One region of the Micromonospora sp. WMMD736 genome, then DNA from elsewhere that is predicted to be linked to it. Evidence: riboswitches for the same ligand, from Rfam matches in the RefSeq annotation. Region 1 holds a riboswitch; each other region holds the start of a gene.
The links. A riboswitch is a leader RNA that binds a small molecule or an ion and turns the genes downstream of it on or off. The one in region 1 is predicted to bind S-adenosylmethionine.
Positions count from the first base shown of each region.

Region 1 (7,684 bases):
TGCTTGAACCGCGAGGAGCTGGCTACATCTACATGCTGTCGACTCGCGAGCTGCCCCGGATGCTCAAGATTGGCTACACCGAGCGGACCGTCGAGGAGCGGGTGAGGGAGATCAACCGGGCGACCGGCGTCGTTATCCCGTATGGCGTGCGCGCTTTATGGGTGGTCGCGGACGCTCCGTCAGTAGAGGCTGAGCTGCACGATCGATTGGCGCCTTACCGGGTGCGCAAGGATCGCGAGTTCTTCGACCTCGACTTCCGCGACGCGTCCGCCCTCATCCAGGGCTACATAGATGGTCTCCGACGCGAGGACTAGCGTGATCGCCCGTGGCGAGCAGCTGATGGAAGGCGACACGTTCTTCAATCAGGTCGACGGGCCGGCCCGCCAACTCGGCCAGGAGTTCCGGTAGGTGCCACGTCGTCAGGTGTGCGTAGCGGGCGTTGTAAACGCCGACGGCTTCGATGGCGAACTCGTCAGGAAAGTCCAGCAGTACGTAGCCGAGCAGCTGCATGATGGTCGGCGCTTCCAATGATGACCGCCGCGTCCCGTCGCGGCGCTTGCTGCCGAGGCCCGTCTTGAGTTCGAGCAGCAGGCCTGCGGCGATCAGGTCGGCGTCGGCGTTCATCAGCGATGATCCGGCGAAGGTCGGCCCGAGGGTCCAAGCACCATGCCGCGCCGACAGGGACGGCAGGAGGCTCCGCTCGGCGAAGGCGCGCAATGCCTGGAGCTCGTCGAGAGCCGCAGGTGGAGCGAGATCAAGTAGCTTCTCAGCGGTGATGGACCTTGGGGCCAGGGCCATCAACGGGGATCCGGGTGTGGGACCGGCCCGGTACAGGTCGGTGAGGAGCGCCAGCGCCCAGCAGGCCCGGGCAACGAGTTGATGGTCGGCTTCGCTGCCTGCGGCCGGCCCGGTGAACCGGGAGGTCCCCACGCTGTCGCCGCTTCGGGAGTAATTCAGCGTGCGCGCCAGTTCGTGGACCGCGTGCCGGAGTGGGGGAATGCGCGCGCCGAGCAGTGCCAAGCGCAGATCCGGTCTGGGATGCACCATGAAGCGCACCATCCAGTCGAAGGCTGAGCCGATGGTGCCAGGGTTCGCCTGGCTCCCAGGCACGACAAGGGAGCCCACGGATTCCCGATACCGTGCCTGCAGGTCCTGCCAGCGGCCGAACCGCTTCTGAATGAACAACCTCGCTGGCGAGGCTCTGTCGCTCATTGCCACGGTCAGCGCCGGCCAACCACTAATGATGGTCATGCTTCGACCACCAGGCGCCGACGTCGCTGCCCGCCACTGTCCATCATGGCCGGATGCTATCGAACGCCGCGGCATTCGAGCTGCCCGTCATCACCGGACCGAGGATGGACGATGTCCGGCGCGGCCGCTGTTGGCGATGTCGGGTACCCAACAGCAGCCGGCTGGACTGGCGATCAACGAGCGGTGGACAGGAATTCGGTCTGGGCCTGCCGGAGGCCGCTGAGGTCGTTGGGCACGGGCAGGACGCCGTAGCGGTCGAAAGCGTCGACGCTTGCCCCAAGCGACAGCGGCGAGTGCCGTTGCCACTCGGCCAGCGGCACGCTCGAAGCAGTCAGGCGTAGTGGCTCGGCGAGCCGGTCGAACTCCACCTGCTGCCACTCGCGCAGCTCGTTACCACGCCGTGCGGAGGCCATCAGCGAGGCGGCGACCTCGGTGGTCGTGGCCGTCTGCGGTTGGACCACGTCGCCGTTCATGATCGAGTGTCGGCCCAGCGGCAGTGCGGCGCGGTGGCCGTACCGTTCTCCGACGACCTGCGAGACGTGTCGGCAGGTCTCGCAGGCCAGCCACGACCACCGGGTTCGGGTGGTCACCGTGTCCCGGACGCACAACACACACAGGTCGAGGTCACCGGGAATGTCCTGGCCCTGCCACTGCTGCTCCCACTCCGGCGTACGGGGCTGGCAGCGGCACCGCTGTTCGCGCGGGGCACCGTCGCGGAGGTGCCCGCAGGTCAGGCAGACCGCGAAGGCGGCCAGGTCCAGCTCGTCGAACGGCACGGTGAACTCGCTCTCCGGTGCCATGAGGCACCCGCTCTTGCCGTACCGCAGCTTGCGGTCGGCCTGGTCTTCCCCCGGAGGCACCGTGCGCGGGTGGCGCGGTTGCCGGGTCAGCAAGCCGGGAGGCTTGACGCTGACCACTCTTGACGCCCAGGAAGCATAGAGATCATCGAGGCCGGGAGCAACTCCGCGGGGGAGACTTGAGCCCACGCTGGTGGCGGAACTATCCGTCGGCGGCGAGTCGGAGCCGGGCAAGCAGGTCGGCGACCTCCCGGGTCAGTTCATGGTCTGGGCCGTAGACAACGCAGAGGTCGTCGTGCAGCGGTTGCAGCTCGTCTGCGGCCTCGGCGGCCTTGTCTTCGGAGACCAGCAGTATGCCGATGTTGAAACGTAGGTCGAGAGCCGTGGGGGAGACGTCGCCGGAGGCGGCGCGCACGTGCGTCAGCACCTGCCGGAACTGGCGCAGGGCTGTGGTGGCCTGGCCGAGTTCCGCCCGGCAGTGCGCTGCCTGCCGCAGGCATTCCAACGCGTCCTCGCTGGTGGGGCCAGCGGTACGGGTGTACGCGGCGGCGAGGGCGTCGAACTCCGGCAGCGCGCGCCGGAAGTCCCCGCCGATGATGAGGATGGCGGCTCGCCGTGATCGCAGGCCCAGTACGCGGGGACTCTCAGCACCGAGCGCGTCGCTGGCGGGGCCGATGACGCTCTCGAGCACATCCGCGGCTTGGGCGAACCGCTCGTCGTCCAGCAGCTCGTCGGATTGGGTAACGGCAGCCTTGATCGCGTCTCGAACCTCGGTCTTCAGGATCGCCGCCGGATCGGCGCCCGACGTGCCGCTGCGAGGCGCCGGGACCACGGGGTCGGGTGCCGGCCGGTGCCGGGGCGCGTTGGGTCGGCGGTACACCAGCGTCGGGTCGGGCATCGTGCTGCTCGCGTGCTCGGAGGCGGGCGGTGCCGATCCAGGCAGGGGCAGGAAAGGCAGCAGCCGCTCGTAGACGTCGTAGGCGTCCGCCGGCCGGTCCTCGGGGGCCTTGGCCAGCAGATCGAGGACCAGCTCCTCGATCGCTGCAGGTACGTCGTGTCGGAGCGTCCGTAGCGGTGGTGGCGGCTCGGTGACGTGCTGGTGCCACAGTTTGAAGTCGCTGCCGCCGGCGAAGACCCGCTGCCCGGCGAGGAGTTCGTGCAGGACGCAGCCCAGGGCGTACAGGTCGCTCTGCGGCGTGACCTGTGCGTTCTGGATCTGCTCGGGCGGCATGTAGTGGTGAGTGCCGAGGGCGCTGCCGGTTGCGGTGAGGCGGGTGACGTCGGTGCGCAGGATGGCGGCGATGCCGAAGTCGAGGAGCTTGATCGCCCCATCCGCCGTGACCAGGACGTTGTCGGGTTTGAGGTCGCGGTGCACGACGGGGATGGCGTGGGCGTGGGAGAGGACGGTGCAGATCTGCGCGGCGATAGCGGCTGCCCAGGTAACCGGCAGCGGATGCTGTGGGTCGATGAAGGCCCGCAGGGCGGTGCCGCGAACGAACTCCATCACCAGGTAGAGCCGGTCGTATGAGCGATCGAGGACCGCGTCGTACACCTGGGGCACGCCGTGGTGTTGGATGCGTGCGGTGACGCGGGCCTCGCGGCGGAATCGCTTGGCGAACTCTTCCGCCTGCTGCGGGGTTTGCACGGCCTCGACGCGGATCAGCTTGATGGCGACCTCACGGTCGAGGACGCTGTCGTAGCCGCGCCAGACGTGCCCCATGCCGCCGGAGCCGATTTCCTCGACCCGCTCGTATCGACCGCCGATCGGCTCTGCCCGCACGTTGCCCCCACCCCTGCGACTGTCCCAGCCAGATGGTCAGTGTTGCGGTCGAACCGATCACCGTCCAGGGATGCCGCCGCGGCGTGTCACGTTGGCGCCGCGACGGCATCAGTGGGTCAGGCCGCCTCGTCGTCGACGACCCCCTCCTGCCGGCGGATCAGTCGCCAGGCGGCGCTGCGGGCGCTGCGGTTGAGCGAGCTACGGAAGTCGGTCTCCGGACCAAAGTAGCGGCGACCGAGGTCGGCGGCGGTCTCGAAGTGGTCCATCATCTTCTCCTCGAAGACCGGCCCGAAGACGTGGCCGAAGTTCTCCTCGTCGTTGGCGACTGCGGCCTGGCGGACCTTCGGGTCGGCCATCGCCTCGTTCAACGGCTTGACCACGTCATCGTCGGTGAAGCTGGTGCCGAACCGCTCGTTGAACCGGTCGACCAGCTCGGAGAGCAGGGACTTCTCCGGTTCCTTCGCCCCGCCGGAGCCGTCGCCGAACCCCTTCATCTCAGCGGCGCCCTCCGGGTTGAGGCTGACGTCGTGCTCGCCGGTCTTCTCCACCCGCAGGTGACTGAGGTCGACCTCGCCGACGTCAACGCCCCCGTCGCCCCGCCGACCCAGCCGGTTGAGCAGATGTCGGCCGTAGAGGTAGAGCCGTTCCAGCTCCGGGTCGGCGTAGGGGACGATCTGTGCGAGGAAGCCGTACTTGCGGACGTAGTCGGTGAGGTCGCCGCGGAACGTCTCAGCAGCCTCCCAGTCCGATTCGTCCTCGTGATTGAGTAGCACGTCGAAGCGGTCGACGGCGGGCTGGAGGTGCCGGTAGAGCTCGGCGTGCAGCTTTTCCCACTTCGCCCCGTTACCGGCGGCCTGCTCCTCGGCCGCCAGGTACGCCTCGACGAACTCCTGCATCTCCGCCTCGACCAGTAGCTGCGCGGACATCACCCGGCTCTGCGCGGTGTAGAGCAGGTTGGGGTCCGAGGGGAGGGTCTCGGCCTCTTCGAAATACGGCCGGAATGCCTCCTTGATCTCCTCGGCGTCGTTGACGAAGTCCAGCACCGCCAGGTCGCCCTGGCTCTTGCGGTCGGCGGTGCGGTTGAGCCGGGACAGCGTCTGCACGGCAGAGACACCGTGAAGCTTCTTGTTGACGTACATCGTGGTCAGCAGCGGTTGGTCGAAGCCGGTCTGATACTTCTCCGCGACCACCAGAATGCGGTATTCGCGCTGGCCGGCGGCGGTGCCGGCGCGGGCGGTCTTGTCGTCGGCCCGGGTGTACGCGAACACCTTTGGCAATGCAAGCTCCGCCAGTCCGCCGTTTTCCTTGACCTCACTGGTCTCCTCGCCCTCGTAGATGAGGGAGTTTGAGAAAGCCACCAGGACGCCCGGGTCGGGGTAGTCGCGGTCGGCGAGGTACCGCTTGATGGCCCGGGACATCTGTACGGCGCTCAGCCGGGATCCGGTGACGACCATCGCCTTGGCCCGGCCACCGAGCCGTCCGGCGGTGTGTGCCCGGAAGTGCTCGACGATGATCTGCGCGTGCTGGGCGACGGTGGAGTCGTGGGTCAGCGCGTACCGGGCGAGTTCCTTGTTCGCCTTGGACGAGTCGACTTCCCGCTCGTCCGGGTTCGCGTTGACCAGCTTCCAGTAGGTGTCGTAGGTGACGTAGTTGCGCAGCGGGTCGAGGATGAAGCCCTCCTCGATCGCCTGCCGCATGGAATAGACGTGGAACGGGTGGTACTTGCCGTCCTCGCCGAGGGTGCCAAAGAGCTCCAAGGTCTTGTGCTTCGGCGTGGCGGTGAAGGCAAAGTAGGAGAGGTTCGAGCTGCGCTGCCGCTTGCGGACGCTCGCCGCCAGCTTTTCCTCGGTGGTGCGCGGCCCGACGGCGCTGGTCGCGCCCGCGTCGTCGGAGTCGGCGTCCAGGCCGAGGTCGCGTAGCACCCGCCGCACATCGGTGGCCGCCTCACCCGCCTGCGAGGAGTGCGCCTCATCGACGATGATCGCGAAACGGCTACCGCGGATCTCGGCCGGATTGCGCTGGAGGTAATCCTTCAGGGCCGGGAACGTGGCCAGGGTGACAGTGACGATCTTGCCAGTCTCCTGGGAGAGCGCCTTGGCAAGCTGCTCGGACTTTGCGCCGTGCTTCTCGTCAATCTTCACGACGAGCCCGGCGGTCTGCTCGAAGCTGCCGACCGTGTCCCGGAGCTGAGAGTCCAGGTTCCGCCGGTCGGTGATGATGATGACCTTGTCGAAGACCGCGCTGCCCGGCTTGACGCCGGCCGCAAGCGCGTCCGGGTCGAGCGCGTCCTGGTCGCTCAAGGTGTGCAGCGACGAAAGCCGGTGGGCGAGCCAGGCGATGGCGTTCGACTTGCCGGAGCCGGCCGACGCCATCAGCAGGTAGTTGTGCCCGGCACCGTGCCGGGCTGCGTGCGCGGTCAGCTGCTTTACCGCATGCCACTGGTGATAGCGCGGGAAGACCAAGGTCTTTCGGGTACGTCCACCCGCAACCTTCTCCTGATGCAGGTGGACGAAGCGTTCCAGCAGGTCGAGCCAGTTGTCCCGCTGCCAGATCTCATCCCACAGGTAGGACGTGGCGTACTTCCCGTACTCGGTGGCCGGCGGGTTGCCCTTGCCGCCGGGACGCCCCGGACCCTCGCTGCCGGTGTTGAAGGGCAGGAATCGGGTCTGCGCCCCCCGCAGTTGGGTGGTAACGAAGACCAGGTCGGGATCGACGGCGAAGTTCGCGACCACCCGGCGGGAGAAGATCAGCTCGGTGGGGTCGCGGTCGGTCCGGTACTGCTCCTTGGCGTGCTCCACCCCGGAGCCGGTGATCGGGTTCTTCAGCTCGGCAGTGGCGACCGGGATGCCGTTGAGGAAGAGGGTCAGGTCGAGCCGGTGGCCCCGGTCGGCCTGCTTGGTCGCGTACGCCAACTCCCGGACCACGGTGAGTCGGTTCTGGCGGTAGTCGGCTAGGATCGCCTCAGACTCCACGAAGGACGGCTTGAAGTAAGCGAGCCGGATTCGCACCCCGTGGTCCTTGAACCCCTTCCGGAGCACGTCGAGCAGCCCGTCGGTGGCAATTGCCTGGTCGAGCCGCTTGGCGAACCCTCGCTGGGCTTCGGTTGGGTCCCCGCCGTAACGAGTTACCAGTTCTTCCCAATCCTCGGCCTGGGTCGCTCCGATGAAGGTGAAGAGCTGGCCGGTGTCGAGGCCGAGCTCGGGGCGGTAGTCAGCCTTGTCGCCCTCCGTCCAACCGTTGGCGAGGAGAGCGGCGACGATCCCATCACCGAACGCAGACTCGTGGTGAATTGCCATCAGGATCAGGCCTCCCGAATCCGGTTGACGGCCGGTGCTGTGGTTTCGACACCTGCTGTGGTGAGAAAGCAAGAGCTAGAACTCACGTTCTCCCCCGTTCCCGTTCCCGTTCCCGTTCCCGTCCTCGTTCTCGTCAATGTCGTCCTCGGATGCTGCCAGGGTCTCCTGCGCAAGCTTCCACAGCGAACCTTCACCTTCGACGAACCAACGAGAAGGTCCCTGGACCGAGACCGGTGCAGTGCTCCAACCAGCCAACTGCCACATCCGCTGCACGAGCGCGGTCGGCGAGTAGTATTTCCCATCAACGGCCCAGAGGACCGGTCGTACTCGCTGGTTGACCCATGTTGCGGCGCTCCGGCGGGGGTCCTCGGCCAACCATTCGGCCATTGCCTCTCGCTCGGGTCGAGTTCGGGTGTGGTATTGCAGCGGTGTTCCGTCAGCCAATCGCCCAGCGTCGATGAGCGTGGGGACGGCATTCGGCCTACGCTGCTTCGGAGCCCGTCGTGTGGGACGGTAGTCGTCCAGGAGGGTCGGCACTGGGTTACCGCCTTGCAGGTCCG
Region 1 is NZ_JBMHMI010000001.1:60,791-68,474, forward strand. Features, by position in the region: gene ACN269_RS00325 (GIY-YIG nuclease family protein) at 1-314, shown strand, start outside; gene ACN269_RS00330 (hypothetical protein) at 274-1,251, opposite strand; gene ACN269_RS00335 (hypothetical protein) at 1,425-2,051, opposite strand; SAM riboswitch class IV at 2,056-2,176, opposite strand; gene ACN269_RS00340 (protein kinase domain-containing protein) at 2,251-3,828, opposite strand; gene ACN269_RS00345 (type I restriction endonuclease subunit R) at 3,945-7,124, opposite strand; gene ACN269_RS00350 (AIPR family protein) at 7,200-7,684, opposite strand, start outside.

Region 2 (7,684 bases), 6.5 Mb from region 1:
GCACGCCGTGCCCCCTCGCACCGGTGACCCGTTGGCGCTGCGCCCCGGGTCGCTGCCCCGGGCCGTACGGGAGCTGTATCCGCACGAGGGCGCGGCGGCCGCCGACCTGGCCCGGCGGCTACGGATCGCGCAGGACTGGCGCGCGGACGCGCAGGCCGTGGCGAGTGGCATCCGCGAAGCGGCGGCGACCTGGGCGTTCCTGCGCAACTCCTGCGTGCTGGGCGTGCCCGTGCCCGGCGCCAACGGTCTCGTGCTCACGCTGCCGCCGGGGCGTGCCCCGGACGACCGGTCGCTCGGCGAGCTGCACGAGGCGACCGTACGCGCCCTGCCCTCCGGTGGCCCGGTGCCCTACCAGGAGCTGGCCTGCCTGCTGCCCGAGCCGGCGTCGACGACGCAGCGCATGCCGACGTACGCCGGCGCGGTGGACCTGACCGCCGCCGCGCCGGTACGGACGCTGCGGCTGCCGACGCCGCGCCGGCCGCTGAGCACCACCGGCCGGGGTGTGCTGCTGCTCTACGAGGCCCGGCACGCCATGGGTCGGCACGTGGCGAGCCCGCCGGTGCGCGACAGCGCGTACTGGGATTCCGAGGCGGCGTTGAACGTCTTCGAGTTCACCCTGCTGGAACGGGTCGCCGGGCGGCACTACCAGGAGGCGGTGGCCGCCTACCTCCAGGCGTTGCGGCGCGAGGGGGACCTGCTCGCGCGCCCGCACAAGGTGCTCGACCGGCGTCGCCGCAAGGCCCTGTCACACGCGTTCGGCGGGCTGGACGACGAGGAGCTGCACCTGTGGGCGTCGGTGGCCTACCGCAACGCCATCCTGGAACTGCTCGGCGACCTGAAGGCGTTCGCCGCGCACCTGAGCATCCAGGCGGGCTGAGCGCCGCCCTCGGAGCACTGGGCCCCTCAGAGCACCTGGGCCAGGAAGCGACGCAGTCGGGGATGGTCGGCCCCCTCGAAGATCCGCTCCGGTGGGCCGGCTTCCAGCACCACGCCCCGGTCCATGAAGGCCACCGTGTCGGCGACCTGCCGGGCGAAGCCCATCTCGTGGGTGACCACCACCATGGTCATCCCGGCGGCGGACAGGTCGGCCATCACTCCGAGGACCCCCTTGACCAGCTCCGGGTCGAGCGCCGAGGTGGCCTCGTCGAAGAGCATCACCTCGGGTCGCAGCGCCAGCGCCCGGGCGATCGCCACCCGCTGCTGCTGACCGCCGGAGAGCTGCGCGGGCCGGGCGTCGGCCTTGCCGGCGAGCCCCACCAGCTCCAGCTGCGCGCGGGCGACCTGGGCCGCCTCGTCCGGGCCGAGCCCCCGCAGCCGGCGCAGCGCCAGCGTGATGTTGCGCAGCACGCTCATGTGCGGGAAGAGGTTGAACTGCTGAAACACCATGCCGACCCGCTGGCGCAGCGCGTCCGGGTCGTCCCGTAGCACGCTGCGTCCGTCCAGCAGCACGTCGCCACGGTCGGGTTCGATGAGGCGGTTGAGCGTCCGCAGCAGGGTCGACTTGCCCGAGCCGGACGGTCCGATCACGCACGCCGTCGCGCCCCGGGGCACGTCCAGGTCGACGCCGCGCAGTACGCGGTTCGCGCCGAAGGCCAGGTGGATGTCGTGTGCCCGCAGGCTGACCGAGGTGGTGGTGGCGGTGGTCATCGCCGGTCTCCTTCCGTGGCCGGGGTCAGCGTGGGCTCGTCGTCCTCGTCCGGCGCGACGGGGTTCCGGCCGTCGCGCAGCCGCCGGTCGATCCAGTTGACGAGGTGTGTCAGTGGGACGGTCAGCGCCAGGTAGAACAGTCCGGCCAGCAGCAGCGCGGACTCGTTCCCGGTGGTGGCCGCGTAGTCCTGCCCGATGCGGAACAGCTCGCGCTGGCTGGCCACCAGGCCGAGGAAGTACACCAGGCTGGAGTCCTTGATCAACGCGATGAGCTGGTTGACCCAGGCGGGCAGCACCCGCCGGATGCCCTGCGGGATGATCACCAGCCGCATCGCGTCGGTCCAGGAGAAGCCGAGGGCCCGAGCACCCTCCAGCTGGGCGGCCTCCACCGACTGGATGCCGGCGCGGAAGATCTCCCCGATGTACGCGGCGGCGATCAGCGACAGCGCGAGGATGCCCAGCGGGTACGGGTCCGGCCCCCACACCTGCATGCCCAGCGGCGCCAACCCGACGCCGATCAACAGGATCGTCGCCGCGGCCGGCAGCCCCCGGAACACGTCGGTGTAGACGCGCGCCGGCCAGCGTAGCCACCGGCTGCGGGAGATCCCGGCCACGGCCAGCAGCAGACCCAGCACCGTGCCGAGCAGGGCGGCGGAGACCGCCAGGATCAGCGTGTTGGGCAGCCCGACGGTCAGCATCTCGGGCAGCGCCTCGCGCATCGCGTCGACGTCGAAGAACGTCTCCCACAGGGTGCTCAACGGATCCATCGTTCGCCTCTCCTACCGCCCTGCTCGCTCGTCACCGGGTCAGGACGCGGCCGACGCGGACGCCGACGGCGCCGCGACCGTGCCGCTGCCCGGCGTGAAGTCGGCCGGGATCGGCCGGCCCGGGTAGTACTGGGCCTGCAACCGGTTCCACGTGCCGTCGGCGATGACCTCGTCGAGGGCCTTGTTCAGCGCCTCGCGCAGCTTGTCGCTGCCCTTGGCGACGGCGTACGCGGTCGGTGCCGGACTGAGCTGCTTGGCCGCCACGGTGATCTTGCCGTTGCTGTCGGCGGCGGACTTCTCGCCGATCTCGGCCGGGGCGATCCAGGCGTCGGCCGTGCCCGCCTTGAGCTGGTTGATCGCGCCGTTGTAGTCGGGTACGCGGACCGGGTCGAGCTGCTTGCCGGTGGCGTAGTCGTCCTGGACGGTGCCCTGCACCACCACGACACGCTTGCCGGTGAGCTGGTCGAAATCCTTGATCGGCGAGCCGGCCGGCACGTCCAGTCCGAAGTAGCCGAAGTCGTACCCGTTGCCGAAGTCGACGGTCTTCTTGCGCGCCTCGGTGACGGTGATCGAGGAGCTGCCGACGTCGAACTTGTGGTTGTTGACCTGGGACAGGAGCGCGGAGAAGTCGGTGCCGACGAACTCGACCTTCAGGCCGAGCTTGCCGGCCACGGCGGTCAGCAGGTCGTTGTCGAAGCCGGTGAACTTGCCGTCCTTGAGGTACACATTGGGCGGGGCGTCCGTCAGCGTCCCGGCCCGCAGCACACCCGCCTGCGCCAGACCGTACGGATTCCCCGCATCGCCAGCCGACCCGCCGCCGCCGCTACCGCCGCAGGCGCTCAACCCACCAACAACCACAGCAGCGGCCGCAAAAATCCTCAAACCAACAGAACTACGCACAAAATTCTCCAAAAGGGTGACGTCGACCCCGTTGATCATGAAGTTATTGCCACGACACGCCGGTCGAGCGGGCAACAACTTCATGATCAACGCGAAGAAGGGTCGGGAGGGTGGGGTGGGGCGGGGAGGGGGGCTCAGCGCTTCAGGCGGCGGTACACGCCGCGCTGCGCATTCGCATCAGGTCCACGTGGCGACGCCGGGTCAGGGCCGGCGTACGCCGGCTTGCCGGTGGCGTGGGGCTGAGGATGTGCATGCGGTCTCCCGGGTCTTGGTGCTGACCTGGGTGCCAGGCCACGCTTGCACCGACGTCCCGCCGGTGCCTGGTCTTCACCCGGGGCACCCCACCGCGGAGGAGGGTTGCCGGCCAGCGAGCCGGGGCTTCGCGCTGGCGCTCATGACCTGCGCCGAGGCTAGCAGCGCCCACCGGTCGTCCGTCCAGCCGATATGACCACGCTCACCAGCCCCGACCCGCGCGCGGCGAGCTGGTCAACCGGCGTGGACGTGGGGTCGGCGCGTCCGGTCCGGCTCCTGACGACGCAGGATCTCCCGGGTCACCGAGGCGATCTCGCCCTGCCCGAACGCCAGGTACCGCAGCACGTTGCGAGCCGGGCCGCCCTCGGTCCACTCGAAGTAGATGTGCGGGCGGCGCGCGCTGCGGTCGCGGATCTCCAGCAGCAGCGCGGCCAGCGCGCTGGGCACCGCGGAGCTGGCCAGGCTGAGCACCGGGAAACGGTCGTGCGCCACGCTGCCGCGTACCAGCAACTCCGTCTCGAAATCCGACGGATCGGTGACCCGGACCTCTACGAAGATCACGTCGCTGTCGTCGGGAAAGTCGTTGTCCGCCATGGTCTGGGCCAGCTTGTCGCGGTACTCCGCGAGGTCGCGCCGCTCCGGCTCGTGCGCGACCAGACGGATCCGGCGTCCGGAGCGCTCGTCGATCATCGCGGTCGCCAACTCGTCCAGCTGGACGTGGTCGACCCGCAGCTCGAACGCCCGCGCCACCCGCGACAGCGCCGAGACCACGATCATCGCGCCGATGAAACAGCCGGCGATCTTCACACCGTCGGGCCGCTCCGCCACGTTCGCCACCGTGGTGTAGACGAACGCCACCGCGATGGCACCGAACGCGACCGTGCGTCCGCGCTGCCGCCGTCGCCGCGCCGCGAGGGTCACGGCCGTCGCCGCCGAGGTGATCAACACCAGGACCCCGGTCGCGTACGCGCCGCCCTGCGCGTCGACGCTGGCGGAGAAGATGATCGTGATCAGGAACGCCACGCCGGTGAAGACCAGGACCAGCGGCCGGACCGCGCGGGCCCACGTCGGCGCCATGCCGTAGCGGGGCAGATACCGGGGTACGAGGTTGAGCAGCCCGGCCATCGCGGACGCCCCCGCGAACCAGAGGATCGCGATGGTGGAGAGGTCGTAGACGGTGCCGAAAACCTCGCCGAGATGCTGGTGGGCCAGGTAGGCCAACGCCCGGCCGTTGGCGGCCCCACCCGGCTGGAAGGCCTCGGGCGGGATCAGCACGGTGGTGGTCACGCTGCTGGTGATCAGGAAGACGCTCATCGTCGCGGCGGCGGTGGTGAGCAATCGTCGCGCGCCTCGGATGCGGCCCAACGGCCGGTCCTCCGAGTCCTGACGGTCCCCCCGGATGTGCGGCATCACCGCCACCCCGGTCTCGAAGCCGGACAGGCCCAGCGCCAGCTTCGGGAACACGAGCAGGGACAGCCCGACCACCAGCAGCGGATCGCCGTGTCCGGTGGTCAGGGCGTTCGTCCAGTCTCCGACCGCGCTCGGGTGGCTGACCACCCGCCACAGCGCGTCGCCGATCACCACCGCGTTCAGCGTCAGGTAGACCGCCACCAGCACGACGGCGATCCCGATGGCCTCGCCGAAACCCTTGAGGAACACCGCGCCGAGCAGGGCCACCAGCAGCAACGTCACCGCCACCTCGTGTCCCTTGAGGCCGCTGGGCAGGAACGGGTTCTCGTCGATGTGGGCGGTCGCGTCGGCTGCGGACAGGGTGATGGTGATGATGAAGTCGGTGGCCGCGAAGCCCAGCAGCACCAGCACGAACAGCTTGCCGGGCCAGTAGCTGAGCAGGCGTACGAGCATCGCGATCGAGCCCTCGCCGTGCGGGCTCTCCACCGCCACCCGCCGGTAGACCGGCAGCGCGCCCAGCAGCGTCACCAGCACCAGCACCAGGGTCGCCACCGGCGAGAGCGCTCCGGCGGCCAGCGCCGCGATGCCCGGCTGGTAGCCCAGCGTGGAGAAGTAGTCCACGCCGGTCAGGCACATCACCCGCCACCACGGGTGGTGCCGGTCCTCCTGTGGGTGGGCGTGCAGGCCCTGCGGCGTGGGCTGGCGCGACCCGTCGGCGAGCAGCCAGCGTCGTAACCGGTCGGTCCGCCGGCCGGCACGTCTGTTCACCTCCACCGGCGTCACCCCCGTCCCGCCCATGGTCACCGCGAGTATCCGCCGTGTGGTCGACGTCCGTCCGGCGGTGTGCGGAACCCGTCCGCCGGGAGCAGCGACCCGGCCCCGGGTTTCGGGTCGGGAGCACCGGGGAAGCAGGGCCCCCGTCCCGAACCCCGGGCCGGGCAGTGCCGGGAGGGGAGCGGGCTCGTGGTTGGTGGCCGCCGCTTCCGCCGGGGCGACGGCTTCGGCCGTCAGCTCGACGAGCACGAGGCGCGGGTCGGGCCCGTCCCGCCGGCGCAGCCGGGCAACTCGTCCGCCGGCCGTCTGGTCGACAGTGCCGTCTACATCCGGGGACACCGGTTCGCCTCACCGGTCGGGCTCGCCGAGACGTACGCCTGCCTTCAGACGCAGGACCACGCGATGGCCTGGATCGGGCTGTACCGGCCCGACATCGACCAGATCTCCTCGCTGGCGCGCGAGTTCCGGCTGCACGACCTGGCGGTGGAGGACGCGATCAACGCCCACCAGCGGCCGAAGCTGGAACGGTACGGCGACACGCTCTTCGTGGTCCTGCGTGCCGCCCGCTACGACGACCTGCGGGAGGAGGTGGAGTTCTCCGAGCTGCACCTGTTCATCGGGCCGGGTTTCGTGGTCACCGTCCGGCACGGAGAGGCGCCCGACCTGGCCGCGGTACGACGCCGCATGGAGGCCGACGCGCCGATGCTCGCCCGGGGTCCCGAGGCGGTGCTGTACGCGATCCTGGACCAGGTCGTCGACGGGTACGCGCCGGTGGTCGCCGGGTTGGAGAACGACATCGACGAGATCGAGACCCAGGTGTTCGGTGGTGACCCGAACGCCAGCCGGCGCATCTACGGGCTCAGCCGGGAGGTCATCGAGTTCCAGCGGGCCGCCCGCCCACTGCTCGGCATGCTCGACTCCCTGGCGGCCGGCGCCGGCAGCTACGGCGCCGACGAGGAACTGCGCCGCTACCTGCGTGACGTCACCGACCACCTCACCCAGGTGGTGGAGCGGGTGGACGGGTTCCGACACCTGCTGCAGAACATCCTCACCGTCAACGCCACCCTGGTGTCGCAGCAGCAGAACGAGGAGATGCGCAGCCTGACGGCGGCCAGCTACGCGCAGAACGAGGAGCTGAAGAAGGTCTCCTCGTGGGCCGCGATCCTGTTCGCCCCCACCCTGATCGGCACGGTGTACGGGATGAACTTCGTGCACATGCCCGAGTTGAACTGGCGCTTCGGCTACCTGTTCGCGCTCCTGCTCATGCTGCTGGTCTGCGGCACCCTCTACCTCGTCTTCAAGCGTCGCGGCTGGCTGTGAGCGACGCTCACTCGATGCCGCGCAGGATGTGCCGCTCGTCCTCGAGGTCGTCGTCGCCGGCACCGATGCGACCGAGCAGCACGGCGGCGGCCCAGATGGTCAGCGGGGTGGCGGCACCGGTCATGCCACCGCCGGTGCGGTCGTGCTTGGTCTGGCTCCGCTCGTTCCGCGGTGGCCTGCGCTGAGCCTGCATGGGCCCTGCCTCTCCTCGTCGAAGCCGCCGCGGGCGACGCGGTGTGCCCCGCGCGCCCGGCCGGGCGGCCCGCGTACGCGGGCCGCCACCGGTACGGCATCCACGTCGAACCATCCCACGTCGGGCCGGGTCCGCACCCCCTGTTTTCGGTTTCCCGACTGACGCCCGCCAAACCGGACAACTCGCCCCGACAGCGCTCTGGCGAATATCTGACGAATCAGTTTGGCGACGGTCGATGCCCTTCACCGGCCCGCCCACCTCTGACACTCTGCAATCGCCAAGTGACGCACTGGATAGATGGATCGAGGGCCATGACAAAGCGTTGGTTGATCACGGGGTGTTCGAGTGGACTCGGCCGTGCTCTGGCGGCCCGGCTCGCGGCCGAGGGTGAGCAGGTGGTGGCGACGGCCCGGCGACCGCA
Region 2 is NZ_JBMHMI010000001.1:6,569,432-6,577,115, forward strand. Features, by position in the region: gene ACN269_RS29855 (hypothetical protein) at 1-877, shown strand, start outside; gene ACN269_RS29860 (amino acid ABC transporter ATP-binding protein) at 904-1,647, opposite strand; gene ACN269_RS29865 (amino acid ABC transporter permease) at 1,644-2,414, opposite strand; gene ACN269_RS29870 (ABC transporter substrate-binding protein) at 2,454-3,179, opposite strand; SAM riboswitch class IV at 3,603-3,714, opposite strand; gene ACN269_RS29875 (amino acid transporter) at 3,801-5,750, opposite strand; gene corA (magnesium/cobalt transporter CorA) at 5,940-7,070, shown strand; gene ACN269_RS29885 (hypothetical protein) at 7,078-7,263, opposite strand; gene ACN269_RS29890 (SDR family oxidoreductase) at 7,575-7,684, shown strand, end outside.
Region 2: linked by a shared signal. The riboswitch ahead of ACN269_RS29870 (ABC transporter substrate-binding protein) and the one ahead of ACN269_RS00335 (hypothetical protein) in region 1 are both predicted to bind S-adenosylmethionine.

Region 3 (7,684 bases), 3.9 Mb from region 1:
GAAGCACCTCAACGATTCGCCGACCCGGTGAGAGTGGCCAGCTCACGACGGAGATTGTCGCGGGCCGGCACCTCCCACCGCTGCGCCAGCGGCGGCAGCCGGAACAGCGCGGGCAGCTCCAGCAGCCCGGTGAGGACGCCGGCCCGGCCGCTGCGGAAGGCCGGGTCGGGCACGTGCGCGTACTCCCGTCGGACGGCCGCCGCGTAGCGGTCGTAGACGGCCGGCGGGGCCGCCAGCACGGCGAGGTCGGCGTCGCAGAGCAGCGCGCCGTCGGAGTCCTCCGCCGACACCCGGTGCCCGGCCGTGAGCAGGACCAGTCGGCGGACCTCGGTCACCGCGGGCTCCGGCACCCCGAGCCCGGTGAGCAGGTTCCCGGCCAGTTCCGCGCTGTCCCGTTCGTTGGCTTCACCGGCGGCCCGGGGGTCGTAGACCGCGTCGTGGCACCAGGCCGCCAACCGGACCAGGTCGGGCCGCTCGGCCAGCCCGGCATGGCGGTCCACCACGTCGAGTACGGCGGTCAGGTGGGTGACGGTGTGGTAGTGCCGGTGCGGCTCCCGCCAGCGGGCGAGCAGCCGCTCACCGGTCACGGTCGCGTGCTCGTCCGGTCGTGCGCCGGCGCCGTGCGCCGCCGCCCGCCACCGCTCCAGCAGATCGGCCACCGCCCGAGTCTGCCGCATCCGCGCACACCGAACGCCTGCGGGAGGATTCAGCGGGTCTGCCACGGGTAGTCGCGCCCATGGCGGCGGCCCGGGACAAGAGACCTCCGGTGGTGCGGCGTGCGCCACTGCGCGACGGACTGGTGGACGTCGACGGGGCGCGCATCGCCGAGGCCACCGAGCAGCTCAAGCACCGCGGCCGGGCCACCCTGCACGACCGGCTGCACCGGGTGCGGATGGCCGGTGGGCTGGCGGTCCAGGCCGGCTTGGCGGCCGGCCTGGCGTACCTCGTCTCCCACAAGGTGCTCGGCAACCCGCAACCGGTCTTCGCGCCGATCTCCGCGGTCGGCACCCTGGCCGCCTCGGTGGGCCAGCGGTTCCGCCGGACCGTGGAGCTGATCGTCGGGGTGGGCGTCGGGGTGGCCGTCGGCGATCTGCTGATCTACTTCCTCGGCACCGGCGCCTGGCAGCTCGGGCTGGTGGTCACGGTGGCGATCCTGCTCACCATCTTCGCCGGGGCCAGCGTGGCCATCGTCATCCAGGCGGCGGCCACGGCGGTGCTGATCGTGACGCTGAGCCCGTCCACCCAGAACCTGGAGATCCCCCGCTTCGTCGACGCGTTCCTGGGCGGCGGCGTCGCGTTGCTGGTCACGGCGGTGCTGCTGCCGCTGAACCCGCTCCGGGTGATCAACCGGGCCGCCCGGCCCGCGTTGGACCTGCTCGCGGCGCAGCTCGACGCCACCGCCGACGGGTTACGCGGCCGGGACCGCGCCACCATCCAGCGGGCGCTGGAACGGCTGCGGGACAACAAGAACGAGCTGGCCACCCTGACCGAGGCGATCGAGGGCGCGAAGGAGACGGCCACCCTGTCACCGGCCCGTTGGCACCGCCGCGACGAACTCGTCCACTACGCGGAGGCCGCCGACCCGATCGACCGCGCGATGCGCAACTCCGGCACGCTGATCCGCCGGTCCGTCACCCTGATCGAGGACGACGAGCCGGTGCCCGACACCATGCCGGACGCGATCGGCCACCTCGCCGAGTCGGTCCGGCTGCTCAAACACGAGTTCGCGGCGGGGGAGGAGCCACAGAAGGCGCGGGAGCGGTCGCTGCGGGCCGTCAGCGAGGCCGGCCGCGCGTACGGGGCCGGCGTCGGCTTCTCCGGCAGCGTCGTGGTCGCCCAGATCCGTACCACGGCCAGCGACCTGCTGGTGGCCTCCGGCATCGAACAGGAGGAGGCGAACCGCTGCATCCGCACCTCCTTCGGGGACCAGGAGCGGCCGGTGGGTGAACCCGCCGAGCCGGGCGACGCGCCGAAGCCACCCACCGCCCCGCCGGTCGGCTGAACGCGGGGCTCAGGCCAACCCGGCGAGCGCCGTGAGCAGCCGGTCGACCTGGGCGGCGGTGCTGCCCAGACCGATGCTGGCACGCAGCGCGGTCGGCGGAAGGTCCTTCCGGCCGGTACGCGTGGCGGCCTCGTCGAGCAGCCGCCGGGCCAGCGGGTGGGCGCAGAACAACCCGTCCCGTACGCCGATGTGGTGCTCGGCGGCGAGCCGGGCGGCCACCGTGGCCGAGTCCTGACCGGCGACCACGAACGACACGATGCCGACCCGGGGCGCGTCCGGACCGAAGGTCCGCAACTCCACCACGTGCGGCAGGGCCGCGAGTCCGGCGCGTAGCCGGGCCAGCAACGCCTCCTCGCGGGCAGCGAGCGCGACCCGGTCGGCGTCGGTCAACGCCGCGCACACCGCCGCCAACGCCACCGCGCCGAGCAGGTTGGGGGTGCCGCCCTCGTGTCGGGCCGGGCCGGTCGCCCAGGTCACGTCGTGGGTGGCCGGCCCGACGTGGCTGGTCGCCCCGCCGCCGGCCAGGTAGGGCGGGGCGGCGTCCAGCCAGTCCGCCCGGCCGACGAGCACACCCGCGCCGAACGGGGCGTACAGCTTGTGGCCCGAGACGGCCAGGTAGTCCACGTCGAGCGCGTGCTTGTCGACCGGGGCGTGCGGGGCGAGCTGCGCCGCGTCGAGGACGATCCGGGCGCCGTGCCGGTGGGCCACCCGGGCCAGCTCGGCGACCGGCCACAGCTCACCGGTCACGTTGCTCGCCCCGGTCACCGCGACCAGCACCGGCAGCGCGGGGTTGCTGTCGCGGCGCAGTTCGGTCAGTGCGGCGGCGAGAGCGCGTACCGCCCCGGCCGGGTTGGCGGGCACCGGCAGGCGTACCGAGCCGCGCGGCCAGGGCAGCAGGTTCGCGTGGTGCTCACCGGCGAAGGTCACCACCGTCGTGCCGACCGGCAACGAGCGGGCCAGTAGGTTGAGCGCGTCCGTGGTGTTGCGGGTGAAGACCACGTGATCGTCCGCGCTCGCGCCGAAGAAGTCCCCGATCGTCTGCCGGGCCCGCTCGTACGCCAGCGTGCAGCGCCGCGACAGCGCTCCGGCGCCCCGGTGCACGCTGGCGTACCAGGGCAGCAGTTCGGTGACCGCGTCGGCCGCGGCCCGCGCGCACGGCGCGGTGGCCGCGTAGTCGAGGTTGATCTCGCCGGGTACGCCCAGCACGTCGAGCGCCGCCGACCGCGGCGACGCGACGGCGGGCAGGCTGGGCAGCGAGGGTACGAGGGTGACGGACACGCCGGAACCTCCGGGGTCAGGGACCCCGGGTGTGCTGTCGGGACGGGGTCCGCGCTTGCCCAGCACGCCGATCGGGCTGGGCCCGGTCATCACCCGGGGCACCCCACCGCGAACTCGACGAGGGTTGCCGGCCAGCAAGCCGGGGCTTGACGCTGGCGCTCGTGACCTGCGGGCAGCATAGCGGCTGTGGATGCGGCCGGACCAGCCGGCGGGGGATGGCTACGCTGACCGCATGGCCGACACCCCGCCCGGTGCCCCCCTGCCGTCGCCGCCGCACCCGCCGGCGGCCCCGCCCGTCGGCGGGTCACCCGGGATCCCGCCGCGCCGCTTCGGCTGGCTGCGGTTCGTGGTGCTGGCCGCGGTGGTGCTGCTCATCGCCGCGTGCGCGGTCTTCATGGTCATCACGCTCGGTCAGTCGCTGGGGCTCAACGCGCTGCTCATCGGGGTGGGCGCCGCGATCCTGCCGGTGCCGGTGCTGGTCGCCTGCTTCCTCTGGCTCGACCGGTACGAACCGGAACCCCTGAAATACCTGATCTTCTGCTTCGCCTGGGGTGCGTTCGTCTCCACCGCCGCCTCGCTGAACGTGAACGAGTTCGCCGCCGGGCGGTTCGCCGACTGGGGGCTGCCGGAGGCGCTCACCGCCGTGCTGGTGGCGCCGTTCATCGAGGAGTTGACCAAGGCGCTCGGCCCGATCCTGCTGCTGCTGTTCCGGCGGCGGGAGTGGTCCGGGATCACCGACGGCCTGGTCTACTGCGGGCTCTCCGCGGTCGGTTTCGCCATGGTGGAGAACATCCTCTACCTGGGCGGGTACGGCTACGCGGCCGGCGCCGACCGGTACGGCCCGGCGACCGGCACCCAGCAGGTGATCGCCATCTTCATCGTGCGGATCCTGCTGTTCGGGTTCGCCCATCCCCTCTTCACCTCGATGACCGGTCTGGGGCTCGGCGTGGCCTCCCGGAGCGCCGACCGGCGGGTGCGGGTGCTGGCCCCGATCGCCGGCCTGCTGCTCGCGATGATGCTGCACGGCACGTGGAACCTGCTGCCCACGCTCACCCAGGCCACCGGCGAGGCGGTGATCATGCTGTACGGCTTCCTGGGCCTGATGGTGCCGGTCTTCTTCGGCACCGTCGGGCTGGCCGTGTGGCTGCGCGCCTGGGAGGGGCGGCTCACCGAGCGGACGCTGCCGGACTACGTACGCGCCGGCTGGTTGAGCCCGCCCGAGGTGGCCGCCCTCAGCAGCCTGGGTCGTCGGCACGCCGCCCGGACCTGGGCACGGCGGGTCGCGGGCGATGCCGGGGTGCGGGCGATGCGCGGTTACCAGCTCGCGGCGACCCGGCTGGCCCTGCTGCGCGACGGGTCGCTGCGTGGTCTGGACCGTAAGCCGGCCGACCGGGACCGGACCGCCGTCGAGGAGCGGCAGCTCCTGGAGGCGATCACCGCGTACCGGTCGTACTTCGTGGGCCGTGACCCGCAGGCCCCGGCCGGTGTCTGGGACGGCAGCCAGTACCACCTGCGCTTTCCCGACGGCACGCAGCGATCGGTGTCCGCGCCCGACGAGCCGGTGGTGCCCATCCCGGTGGTGCTCGCGCCGCCGCCCTCGGTCGGCTATCCGCCGGCCGGCTGGCAGGGTCTGCGCCCCGCCGCGCCGTGGCCGCCCGGTAACGCCTGAGCGCGGCGGGCGTTACCGGCGCGGCCGACGGGGTCAGGTCATCAGGGTGGTGAGGAAGTCGCCGAGTCCTTGGGCCATGGCGACCAACGCCGCGCCGATCGCCTTGAACATCTGCGCCGCGCCGTCCGGCCGGAACGCCATGAAGTAGATCAGAAAAGCGACGCTGCCCCAGGTCAGCAGTTTCTTTACGAATACCGGCATCGTCCCTCCCCAGGGCCACGGTCGCCGGCTGGCTTCCCGTCGTACGGTCCGACAAACGGCGCGGCCGGGCCCGGGGAGGTCTACAGGTAGAGGCCGGTGGAGTCGTTCTCCACCCGTTCGGCGGCGACGGCGTGCACGTCGCGCTCGCGCAGCAGCACGTACCCGCGGCCGTGCAACTCGACCTCGGAGCGGTCGTCGGGGTCGAAGAGCACCCGGTCGCCGGAGACGATGGCGCGGACGTTCGGCCCCACACCCACGGCGGTGGCCCACGCGAGGCGCTTGCCGACCGCTGCGGTCGCCGGGATGACGATGCCAGCGGTGGAACGACGCTCGCCCTCGCTGCCCTCCATCCGCACCAGCACGCGGTCGTGCAGCAGGCGGATCGGCAGGCCGGAGTCGAGATCCTGGTCGGCGGTCACGGGGCAGACGCTACCGTGTCGCAGGTGACCGGCCGCCGGTGGTTACGCCCATGGTCGTGCGGGCATTGTGTGGCGGAACTGCCCTACCGTGTCGGGAACGGACGTATGCTGTCCGACCTGTCGCCGTGGGCGGACGATTCTTTCGCCAGGAGGTGCGCTTGAGCCGCTTCGAGCGGGTACGCGGGCGGCTGCGCCGCGCCTACCAGTCAGGACAGCAGTCGGTTCGCGCCGCCCAGGAGACGCCGAGCGACGCCCCGGAGTCGCCTGGAATCGCCTCGCCGGCCGTCCCCGGTCCCGCCGCCCCGGCGAAGGCCACGGTCGTCGGCGCGGAGCCGCCGGTGGACCTGCACACCTCGACGTCCAGCCGGGACGACGCCGACGTGCCACACGGCCTGCGGATCGCCGCCGCCTGGTGCTGGCGGTTGATCGTGATCGGCGTGGTGGCCTGGGCGTTGCTCCGGATCGTCGGCACGGTCCGGATCGTGATCATCCCGTTGGCCATCGCGTTGCTGCTCTCGGCCCTGCTCGCCCCGGCCGTGGGGTGGCTGCTGCGGGCCCGGCTGCCCCGTTCGATGGCGACGGCCGTGGTGCTGGTCGGCGGCCTGGCGGCCGTCATCGGCACGCTGACCCTGGTGGTCAACGAGTTCATCCAGGGTGTGCCGGAGCTGAGCGAAAAGTCGTCGCAGGGCGTGCGGCAGATTCAGAACTGGCTGAAGACGGGTCCGTTGCACCTGTCCGACACGCAGCTCGACCGCTACATCGACGAGGCGCAGGGCTGGATCAACGACAACACCTCGAAGTTCACCAGCGGCGCGCTGAGCACCGCGGCGACGCTGGCGGAGGTGCTGACCGGCACGCTGCTGGTGCTGTTCGCGACGTTCTTCTTCCTGCGTGACGGCAACCGGATCTGGCGGTTCCTCGTCCGGCTGCTGCCGGTGGCCGCCCGCTGGAAGGTCGACGACGCCGGGCGGGCCGCCTGGCAGACCCTCGTCGCGTACGTCCGCGCGACCGTGCTCGTGGCCTTCATCGACGCCGTCGGCATCGGCATCTTCCTGGTCATCTTCGACGTGCCGTTCGCCTTCCCGCTGGCCGCCCTGGTGTTCCTCGGCGCGTTCATCCCGATCGTCGGCGCGGCGCTCTCCGGCGGTGTCGCCGTGTTGGTGGCACTCGTCGACAGCGGCCCGGTCACGGCGCTGATCATCCTGGGCGCGGTGATCGGTGTGCAGCAGGTCGAGGGGCACGTGCTCCAGCCCCTCATCATGGGTCGGGCGGTGGCCATCCACCCGCTCGCGGTGATCATCGGGATCGCGGCCGGCGTGGTGCTCGCGGGCATCACCGGCGCGTTGGTCTCCGTGCCACTGATCGCGGTGCTGAACACCGCGGTACGCCGACTGGCCGCCCGCACGGTCCCCGACACCCCACCCGACGCCGTGGTAGTAGCCTCCCAAGCCCCCTGACCCTCCCACCCCCACCCCGGCCCCCGGCCCCCGCCCCCGCTCCTGATCCCGCGATCTTGCACTTTCGGTGGCGACAAATGGTGCCGAACCGCCCAAGTCGGCAACCGAAACTGCAAGATCGGCGCGGGCGCGGGCGCGGGCGCGGGGGTGCTGGGGTGGGTTAGGTCTTGGCTAGGCGTTCCAGGGCGCCTCGGGCTACCTCGGGGCGGGTCGTGTACCAGAACGGGGGGAGGGACCGGCGTAGGAACGGGCCGTAGCCCCGGGCCGTTTCCAGGCGCGAGTCGAGCACCGCGACGACCCCCTTGTCGCCGGTGGCCCGGATCAGCCGGCCCACGCCCTGCGCCAGCCGTACCGCGGCGATCGGCACGCTGACCGCCGCGAAGCCGGAGCCGCCGCCCGCGTCCACGGCGGCCGCGCGGGCCGCCGCCAGCGGCTCGTCGGGCCGGGGGAAGGGCAGCCGGTCGATGACCACGAGCTGGCAGGCGTCGCCGGGCACGTCCACCCCCTGCCAGAGCGACATCACTCCGAAGAGGCAGCTCGACCGCTCCTCACGGAACCGGCGGACCAGCAGCGGCAGCGCCTCCTCGCCCTGCAACAACACCGGCAGGTCGGTCCGCGCGCGCAGCAGCTCCGCCGCCTGCGTCGCGGCCCGTCGGGA
Region 3 is NZ_JBMHMI010000001.1:3,911,432-3,919,115, reverse strand. Features, by position in the region: gene ACN269_RS17445 (DUF4031 domain-containing protein) at 1-31, shown strand, start outside; gene ACN269_RS17440 (metal-dependent phosphohydrolase) at 9-659, opposite strand; gene ACN269_RS17435 (FUSC family protein) at 737-2,002, shown strand; gene ACN269_RS17430 (aminotransferase class V-fold PLP-dependent enzyme) at 2,012-3,247, opposite strand; SAM riboswitch class IV at 3,327-3,447, opposite strand; gene ACN269_RS17425 (PrsW family intramembrane metalloprotease) at 3,471-4,949, shown strand; gene ACN269_RS17420 (hypothetical protein) at 4,983-5,150, opposite strand; gene ACN269_RS17415 (GroES family chaperonin) at 5,231-5,569, opposite strand; gene ACN269_RS17410 (AI-2E family transporter) at 5,728-7,026, shown strand; gene ACN269_RS17405 (ATP-dependent DNA helicase) at 7,187-7,684, opposite strand, start outside.
Region 3: linked by a shared signal. The riboswitch ahead of ACN269_RS17430 (aminotransferase class V-fold PLP-dependent enzyme) and the one ahead of ACN269_RS00335 (hypothetical protein) in region 1 are both predicted to bind S-adenosylmethionine.

Region 4 (7,684 bases), 3.9 Mb from region 1:
CCACCATGGAAGAGATCTGTTCCCTTCGATGGAGGTCTCCATGAACGTCTCTCGGCTCGGCGGGCCGACCCTGTCCCTGTTCCGCATCGTGATCGGCCTGCTGTTCACGCTGCACGGACTCTCCTCGGTCTTCGGGTTGTTCGGCGGCAACCCGATGACCGGCAAGGCCATCCCGCTCGGCACCTGGCCGGGCTGGTGGGCCGCCCTGATCCAGCTCATCTGCGGCGCGCTGGTGCTGGCCGGGCTCTTCACCCGGCCCGCCGCGCTGCTCGCGTCCGGCTCGATGGCGTACGCCTACTTCGTCGTGCACCAGCCGGACGACCTGCTGCCGCTGCGCAACGGCGGTGAGCTGGCAGCCCTCTTCTGCTGGTCGTTCCTGCTGGTCGCGACGCTGGGCTCGGGCCCGTGGGCGCTCGACTCGCTGCTCTTCAAGCGTCGCGCCGACGAGTCTGCGCCGGCGATGGCCGAGCCCAGCCCGGTGAACGCCTGACCGCACCCGTGACGCGCGTCGCCGGAGCCATGGCGTGTCGGCTCCGGCGACGCGTGCGTGTCGGCCGTCAGGCCGGCGGGCGGGGGGCGAGGACCGCGTCCAGCAGGCCCGGGTAGCGCGCGTCAACCTCGTCGCGGCGCAGTCGGACCAGGCGGCTCGTGCCGGCGGCCCGGGTGCGGGTCAGGCCGGCCTCGCGCAGCACCTTCAGGTGGTGGCTGCGGGTCGCCTTGGAGACGCCGAAGTCGAAGCTGCCGCAGGCCGCCTCGCCGCCCTCGGCGAGCGCCCGGACGATCTGCAACCGCACGTCGTCGGCGAGCGCGGCCAGTACGGCGGTTACCGGTACGGCGGTCAGGTCGGGTTCGTGCGGCTCCATGTGACCAGTCTAACCCTTGTTCGACAACGATCGAACAACACCCTATGGTCGGTGTCGTTGGTTCGAAGATACTCGAACATTGGAGCTGACGATGCGATCCCGCGCCGCCGCCTACCCACTGCTCGCCGCGCTCGCCTGGGGTGCGATGTTCCCGATCCTGGCCACCGCGCTCGCGAGGGTCGACCCGCTCAACCTGACCACCGCCCGCTACCTGTTCGCCGCCGTCATCCTGGTCGGCATCCTGCTGATCCGGGAGGGCTCGGCCGCGCTGCGGCTCGGCGGTCGGGGAGTCGAGGTGGTGGTGCTCGGCGTGGTCGGCTTCGCCGGCTTCAACCTGCTCACCAACCTGGCGCTGGAGCACGCCGCCCCGCAGCAGATCTCCCTGTTCGTGGCGACCACCCCGATCATCACCCAGCTGGTCCGGTGGGCCCGGGACGGCGTACGGCCGAAGCCCGCCCTGCTGGCCCTCTCCCTGGTGGCGCTCCTCGGCGTCGGCCTGGTGATCACCCGCGGGAGCCTGGCCGGGCTCGGTCAGTTCGGTCTCGGCGGCCTCATGATGATCGGGGCGGTGCTCGGCTGGGCTATCTACACCCACGGCGCGACCCGGTTCGGCACCTGGTCACCGCTGCGCTTCACCACCCTGACCGCGCTCGCCGGCACGGCCGCCATGCTGGCCGCGAGCATCGGCGCCGACGCCGTCGGGTGGCAGCACGCGCCGGCCGCCGCCGACCTCGTGGCGGTCACCCCACAAGTGGCGTACGCCGTGCTCGTCGCCGCCGTCGTCGCGGTGCTGGCCTGGAACACCGGCGTGCAGCGGCTGGGCGCGGCAAACGCCGCCCTGTTCATGAACCTCGTCCCGGTGACCACGTTCGTCGTGCAGATCGCCCGTGGCTACCGGCCGGAGGGGATCGAACTGGTCGGCGCGGCAATCACCATCGCCGCCCTGGTCGCCGCGAACCTCGCCGCGCGTACCCGCCCCCGGCCCTCGTCGTCGCCTCGGCCGACGGCGGTCACCGATCCCGTCGCGGTGGTCGACCCGGTGGCGGTGGCCGCCCGCTGACCCACTGGCTGGGATGCCCGGTGGAGGCGCCGGGCAACGTTGCCTAGACTCGACGGCACAACTGCATACCTCATCCAGAGGGGCTGAGGGATACGGCCCGACGACGCCCCGGCAACCACCCCGCGCGCTCACCGCTGAGCGACCGGCGGGGCAGGTGCCAATTCCGTCCCCGCCGCACCGTGCGATGCGGGGAAAGATGAGAGGACTCTCGACATGACGTCGACGCTCGCCGCCTCCGGCATCGACACCTCCGCCAGCCCCGCCCGCGCCCTCGTCTGCCGCGCCTGTTCGGCCCGCTACCCGCTCGCCGCCCAGCACGCCTGCTACGAGTGTTTCGGTCCGCTGGAGGTCGACTACGACACCGCGGCCCTCGCCACGGTCACCCGCGAGCAGATCGAGGCCGGCCCGGACAACATCTGGCGGTACGCCGCACTGCTGCCCGCCGGCCAGGACCCGACCACCCGGGTCACCCTCGACCCGGGCCTGACCCCGCTGGTGGCGGCCCCGCACCTCGCCGCCGAGCTGGGCATAACCGCGCCGCTCTGGGTCAAGGACGACAGCGCCAACCCGACCCACTCGTTCAAGGACCGGGTCGTCTCGGTGGCGCTGACCGCCGCGAAGGCGCTCGGGTTCAGCCGGTTCGCCTGCGCCTCCACCGGCAACCTGGCCAACTCGGTGGCCGCGCACGCCGCCCGCGCCGGTGTGCCCTCGATCGTCTTCATCCCCAGCGACCTGGAGCAGGGCAAAATCATCACCACCGCCGTGTACGGCGGCGAGCTGGTCGCCATCGACGGGTCGTACGACGACGTCAACCGGCTCTGCGGCGAACTGGTGGAGACCGACGAGTTCGAGGACACGGCGTTCGTCAACGTGAACGTCCGGCCGTACTACGCGGAAGGCTCCAAGACCCTCGGGTACGAGGTGGCCGAGCAGCTCGGCTGGCGGATCCCCGCCCAGGTGGTCATCCCGATGGCCAGCGGAGAACTGCTCACCAAGATTGACAAGGCCTTCTCCGAGCTGGTCGAGATCGGCCTGGTCGAGGCCCCGGCGGGCGGCTGGAAGGTCTTCGGGGCGCAGTCGGCCGGCTGCAACCCGATCGCCGCCGCGCTGCACGCCGACACCGACACGATCACCCCGGTCAAGCCCACCGGCATCGCCAAGTCGCTCAACATCGGCGACCCGGCCGCCGGCCTCTACGCCCTGGAAGCGGTGCGCCGCACCGGCGGGTGGATGGAGTACGCCGACGACGACGAGATCCGCGCCGGCATCCGCGACCTGGCCCGTACCACCGGGGTGTTCGCCGAGACGGCGGGCGGCGTCACGGCGGCGGTGCTGCGCAAGCTGGTCGAGTCCGGCCGGCTCGACCCGACGGCGGAGACGGTCATCTTCAACACCGGCGAAGGTCTGAAGACGATCGACGCGGTGGCCGCCCAGGTCGGCCCGACCCACCAGATCAAGCCGTCCTTGCGTGCCGCCCGGGACGCCGGTCTGCTCGGCTGAATCCACCGGGTGACTGGATTTTCGCTGTGAGTGTGGAAAACCCGCCGCCCAGGACTTGACGGCAGGAACCGGACGGCGCAAGATGCTCCGTGCGGGAGGGCATTTCGCCGAAGACTTTTGAAGTTCTTGCGACCCAACGCCGGAGGCGTTGTGCGAGTGTCCCTCCCGACCACGTTCGACAGGGCCAGCGAATAATCGCTGGCCCTGTCGCTTTTGCTCCTGCCAGGCTCGCCCGCATGAGCATCACGATCGTGCCGTTCGACGGCGCCGACCGGGCAGCGGTCGACGAGGCGTACCGGATCGGCGCGGCGGCCACCGAGGCCGACCTGCCCGACTTCCCGCCGTCCTGCCGGCAACGCTTCGACGCCCTCTTCCACACCCCGATGCCCGGCACCCGATCCCTCTGGGCGCTGGCCCGGCTGGACGGGGTGCCCGCCGGCTACCTCCAGCTCGACCTGCCGCAGCTCGACAACACCGACAACGCCACCGCCGAGCTGACGGTCCGCCCGGACCTGCGCCGCCGGGGCGTCGGCCGGGCCCTGCACGAGTACGGGGTACGCCTGCTGCGTCAACACGACCGCAAGCGGGTCGTCGCCATGGCCGTCGCCGCGCTACCCGGCGGCCCGACGCGACCGGTGGCGGGCGCGGCGTTCGCCACCGCGATGGGCGCGCAGTCCGCGCTGGTCGAGGTGCGTCGCCGCCTGGAGATCGAGCGGATCGACCGGCTCGCGCTGCGGGCGGCCCTGGCCGAGGCCCAGCCCCGCGCCGAGGGCTACCGGTCCGTCTCCTGGCAGGGTGCCACCCCGGCGCAGTACGTGGCGGACGTCGCCTACCTGGACGGCCGGCTGTTGATGGACGCGCCCATGGGCGACGTGCAGTGGGAACCGGAGCAGGTCGACGCCGAGCGCATCCGGGGCAACGAGCGCGCCCTGGACGCCCGGGGTCGGCGGCGCTACCACCTCGCCATGCGACACGAGGCGTCCGGCCGGCTGGTCGCCTGGACCCTGCTCGACGTGGGTGCCTCCACCGACTGGCACGCGTACCAGCAGATCACCCTCGTCGACCCGGCCCACCGTGGTCGCCGGCTGGGCCTCATCGCCAAGGCGGAGAACCTGCACCACCTGCTCACCCACGAACCCGCCGTACGCGTCATCGACACCTGGAACGCGGCCAGCAACAGCCACATGGTGGCGATCAACGAGGAGCTCGGGTTCCGCCCGGTGGACGCCTGGGACAACTGGCAGCTCACCCTCTGACGCCCGGCGGCTCACCCGCTTCCAGCCGACGGGTCAGCTCGCTGACCGCGCTGTGTAGATCCTGGTCCGAGGTGAAGTGGTGTTTGCGCACCGGTGGCGGCACGGTGTCGGTCGGCGCGACAGTCAACCCGGCCGGATCGCGCACCCGGCGGTCCACCTCCGTGGCCCGGCCGCCCACCCGCGCAGTGGGATGGCCGGGCCGAGCCACCGGATCCCCGGCGAAGATCCACCCACCGATCGGGTCGGTGTAGCGCCAGAGGTTGATCCACCGCCAGTCGATCCGTTCTCCCGCCTCGTACAGCACCGAGTCGTTCACGTATCCCGGAAAGAACCGCCGGTACAGCGTGCCCAGCGGGCTCGCGTAGGTCAGCAGCGCGACCCGCCGTTGGCAGGTCGCCGGCAACTGGAGCACCGCGGCCAAGGCCAGCACGCTGCCGTGACTCTGCCCGGACAGGACCACCTGGTCACAGCCCGCGACGAGTTGCCCGATCCGGCGGGTCAGCTCCGGCACCGCCCGCTCCGCGTAGCAGGGCGGCGCGAGCGGGTGCGCTCCACGTGGCCAAAACGTCGCCAGGTCCCAGAGCACCCCGACCGACCGGACGCCGGCTGACCGATAGGCGAACAGTCCGGCTACCGCCAACACCAGGGCGAACACGCCGGTCAGTGCCCCACCGAGGTCGGTCACGAAGATCACCGGCCGGGCGAGCGTCTGCCCGCCCAGCCGCAGCGCGAGCGCCCCCGGCCCCTGGTGCACCAGGGAGAGCCCGGCCGCGCCGAGGGTGAGCAACGCCAACACCGCGTACGCGATCGGCAGGAGTGGACCGAGCCGGTCCGCCAGGCGCGCCTTGACGACCGCGTCCCGCACCGCCTCGACTCGCTCCCGCGGCACCCGGGACGCCTCCGGAAACTCCCGGTGGACCAGTTCCTCTGCCTGCCTGCGGTAGCGGGCCTGTCGGGTTCGCGCCCCGATCACCGCCACCCCCCACACCACGACGAGCGCCACCGAGAAACCCAGCGCCGCCCAGCGGTACGCGACCGGTGGGGACAGCGGCGGCGCGCCCGGAGGCAATGGTCGGGCCGGGGTGGGGCTGGAGCCACGGTCCAGGTACTCGGCGACCGCGTAGGTGACGGCGGAGGAGAAAGCCACGGCCAACCCGATCGCCACCGACGCCAGCACCGGCGCGCCGAGGCGGGCGACGAAGGTCCGCTCGGTCGGCGGGTGGCGGCTGAGCACCAGCACCCCCAGCGCCAGCAGCAGCAGCACCCGGCCCGCCGTGCCGCTCGATGGCCGGTCGGCAGAGCAGCACGGCGGTCCCGGCGAGCAGGGCCGCGTCGAGGCCGAGCAACACATAACCGGTCAGGGCGGCGTCGTGGCGGGACAGCGGCAGCAGCAGCGCCGCGTCCAGCGTGCCGAGCGCCACGGCGACGTGCACCGACCGTAGCCGCCGCAGGAGTGCGCGGTTGTCCCAGAACGCCGCCGTGTCCAGACGGTCCGCGCCCACCCCCTGCGGCACCGTCGCGCTGTCCTCGGGGAGTTGCCAGGTGCGCGCCCCGAGCCGCCAGATCAGGGCGATCGCCAGGAGCGGCAGGATGGCGAGGATGGCCAGCCGCAGACCTGGGGTCACGCCGCCCAGCCAGGAGATCTCCCGGCGGTCCTGGAGGCAGCGTGGGTACGCCGCGCACTGCCAGGCGATCAGGTCGATCGCGACGCCCACCGTCGAGAGGACGTACATGGCGGTCAACGACGCCGCCAACAGTCGACAGACCGCCCGGCCGGCGGTACCCGAACGGCCGACGACCGGGAGCATCCAGATCACGATGTTGCTGAGCATGAACGGCAGCAGCAGGACGAGCGAAAAGGTCCGGGCGTCGTCGTCCCCCGCGACCCGCATCACCACCGGCCGATCGAGGATCGCCTCCGGACCCTTGTCGGCGACGCCGTGCACCCGGATCTCGGTGATGCCCACGCCGCCGTCCCTCCCTGGCCCGAGAGCGGCGGTTACCCGTCCCGCGCCGGATCAATCGCCGGCCGGTACCGGCCCTACTGCTCACGAGCCTGGTTGTTGCATGATGGCGGGCATGACGGAGACCCCGCATCCCCTGTACGACAGGCACGCCGACACCCTCAACCGTGCGCTGACCGCGATCACGGAGCGGGGCTACTGGTCCGCCTATCCCGAGTCCCCCAGCCCTCGCGTGTACGGCGAGACCGCCGCCGCCGACGGCAAGGCCGCCTTCGAGGCGTACCTCGGTGCCGACTTTCCGCTTGACCAGCCCGGCGCTGGCGAGCGGATCGCCACCGAGGCGAGCCCGTTCGGTGTCGACCTGGCGGTGCGGTACCCGCACGCCGGCACGGACGAGCTGGTCGCCGCCGCGTCCGCCGCGCTGCCGGCCTGGCGCGATGCCGGCCCACAGGCCCGGGTGGGCGTCTGCCTGGAGATCCTCGACCGGCTGCACAAGCACATCTTCGAACTGGCCAACGCGGTGCAGTTCACCAGCGGGCAGGCGTTCGTGATGGCCTTCCAGGCCGGTGGCGCGCACGCGCTCGACCGGGCGCTGGAGGCGCTGGCGTACGCGTACGCCGAGATGACCCGGCACCCGGGCACAGCCGGCTGGGAGAAGGCCGCCGGCAAGGGCGACCCGCTGCGGATGACCAAGACGTTCCACGTGGTCCCGCGTGGCGTGGCGCTGGTCATCGGCTGCAACACCTTCCCGACCTGGAACTCGTACCCCGGTCTGTTCGCCTCGCTTGTCACCGGCAACCCGGTGATCGTGAAGCCGCACCCGCGCGCGGTGCTGCCGCTGGCGATCACCGTGCGGTACGCCCGGGAGGTGCTGGCCGAGGCCGGCTACGACCCGAACCTGATCCTGCTGGCGGCCGAGGCTCCCGGTGAGAAGCTCGCCAGCGACCTGGCCCTGCACCGGGCCGTCAAGATCGTCGACTTCACCGGCTCCACCGAGTACGGCGACTGGCTGGAGACGCACGCCCGGCAGGCGTCGGTCTA
Region 4 is NZ_JBMHMI010000001.1:3,932,548-3,940,231, reverse strand. Features, by position in the region: gene ACN269_RS17530 (DoxX family protein) at 41-490, shown strand; gene ACN269_RS17525 (ArsR/SmtB family transcription factor) at 558-863, opposite strand; gene ACN269_RS17520 (DMT family transporter) at 955-1,923, shown strand; SAM riboswitch class I at 1,991-2,126, shown strand; gene thrC (threonine synthase) at 2,137-3,423, shown strand; gene ACN269_RS17510 (GNAT family N-acetyltransferase) at 3,660-4,679, shown strand; gene ACN269_RS17505 (hypothetical protein) at 4,669-5,943, opposite strand; gene paaN (phenylacetic acid degradation protein PaaN) at 6,759-7,684, shown strand, end outside.
Region 4: linked by a shared signal. The riboswitch ahead of thrC (threonine synthase) and the one ahead of ACN269_RS00335 (hypothetical protein) in region 1 are both predicted to bind S-adenosylmethionine.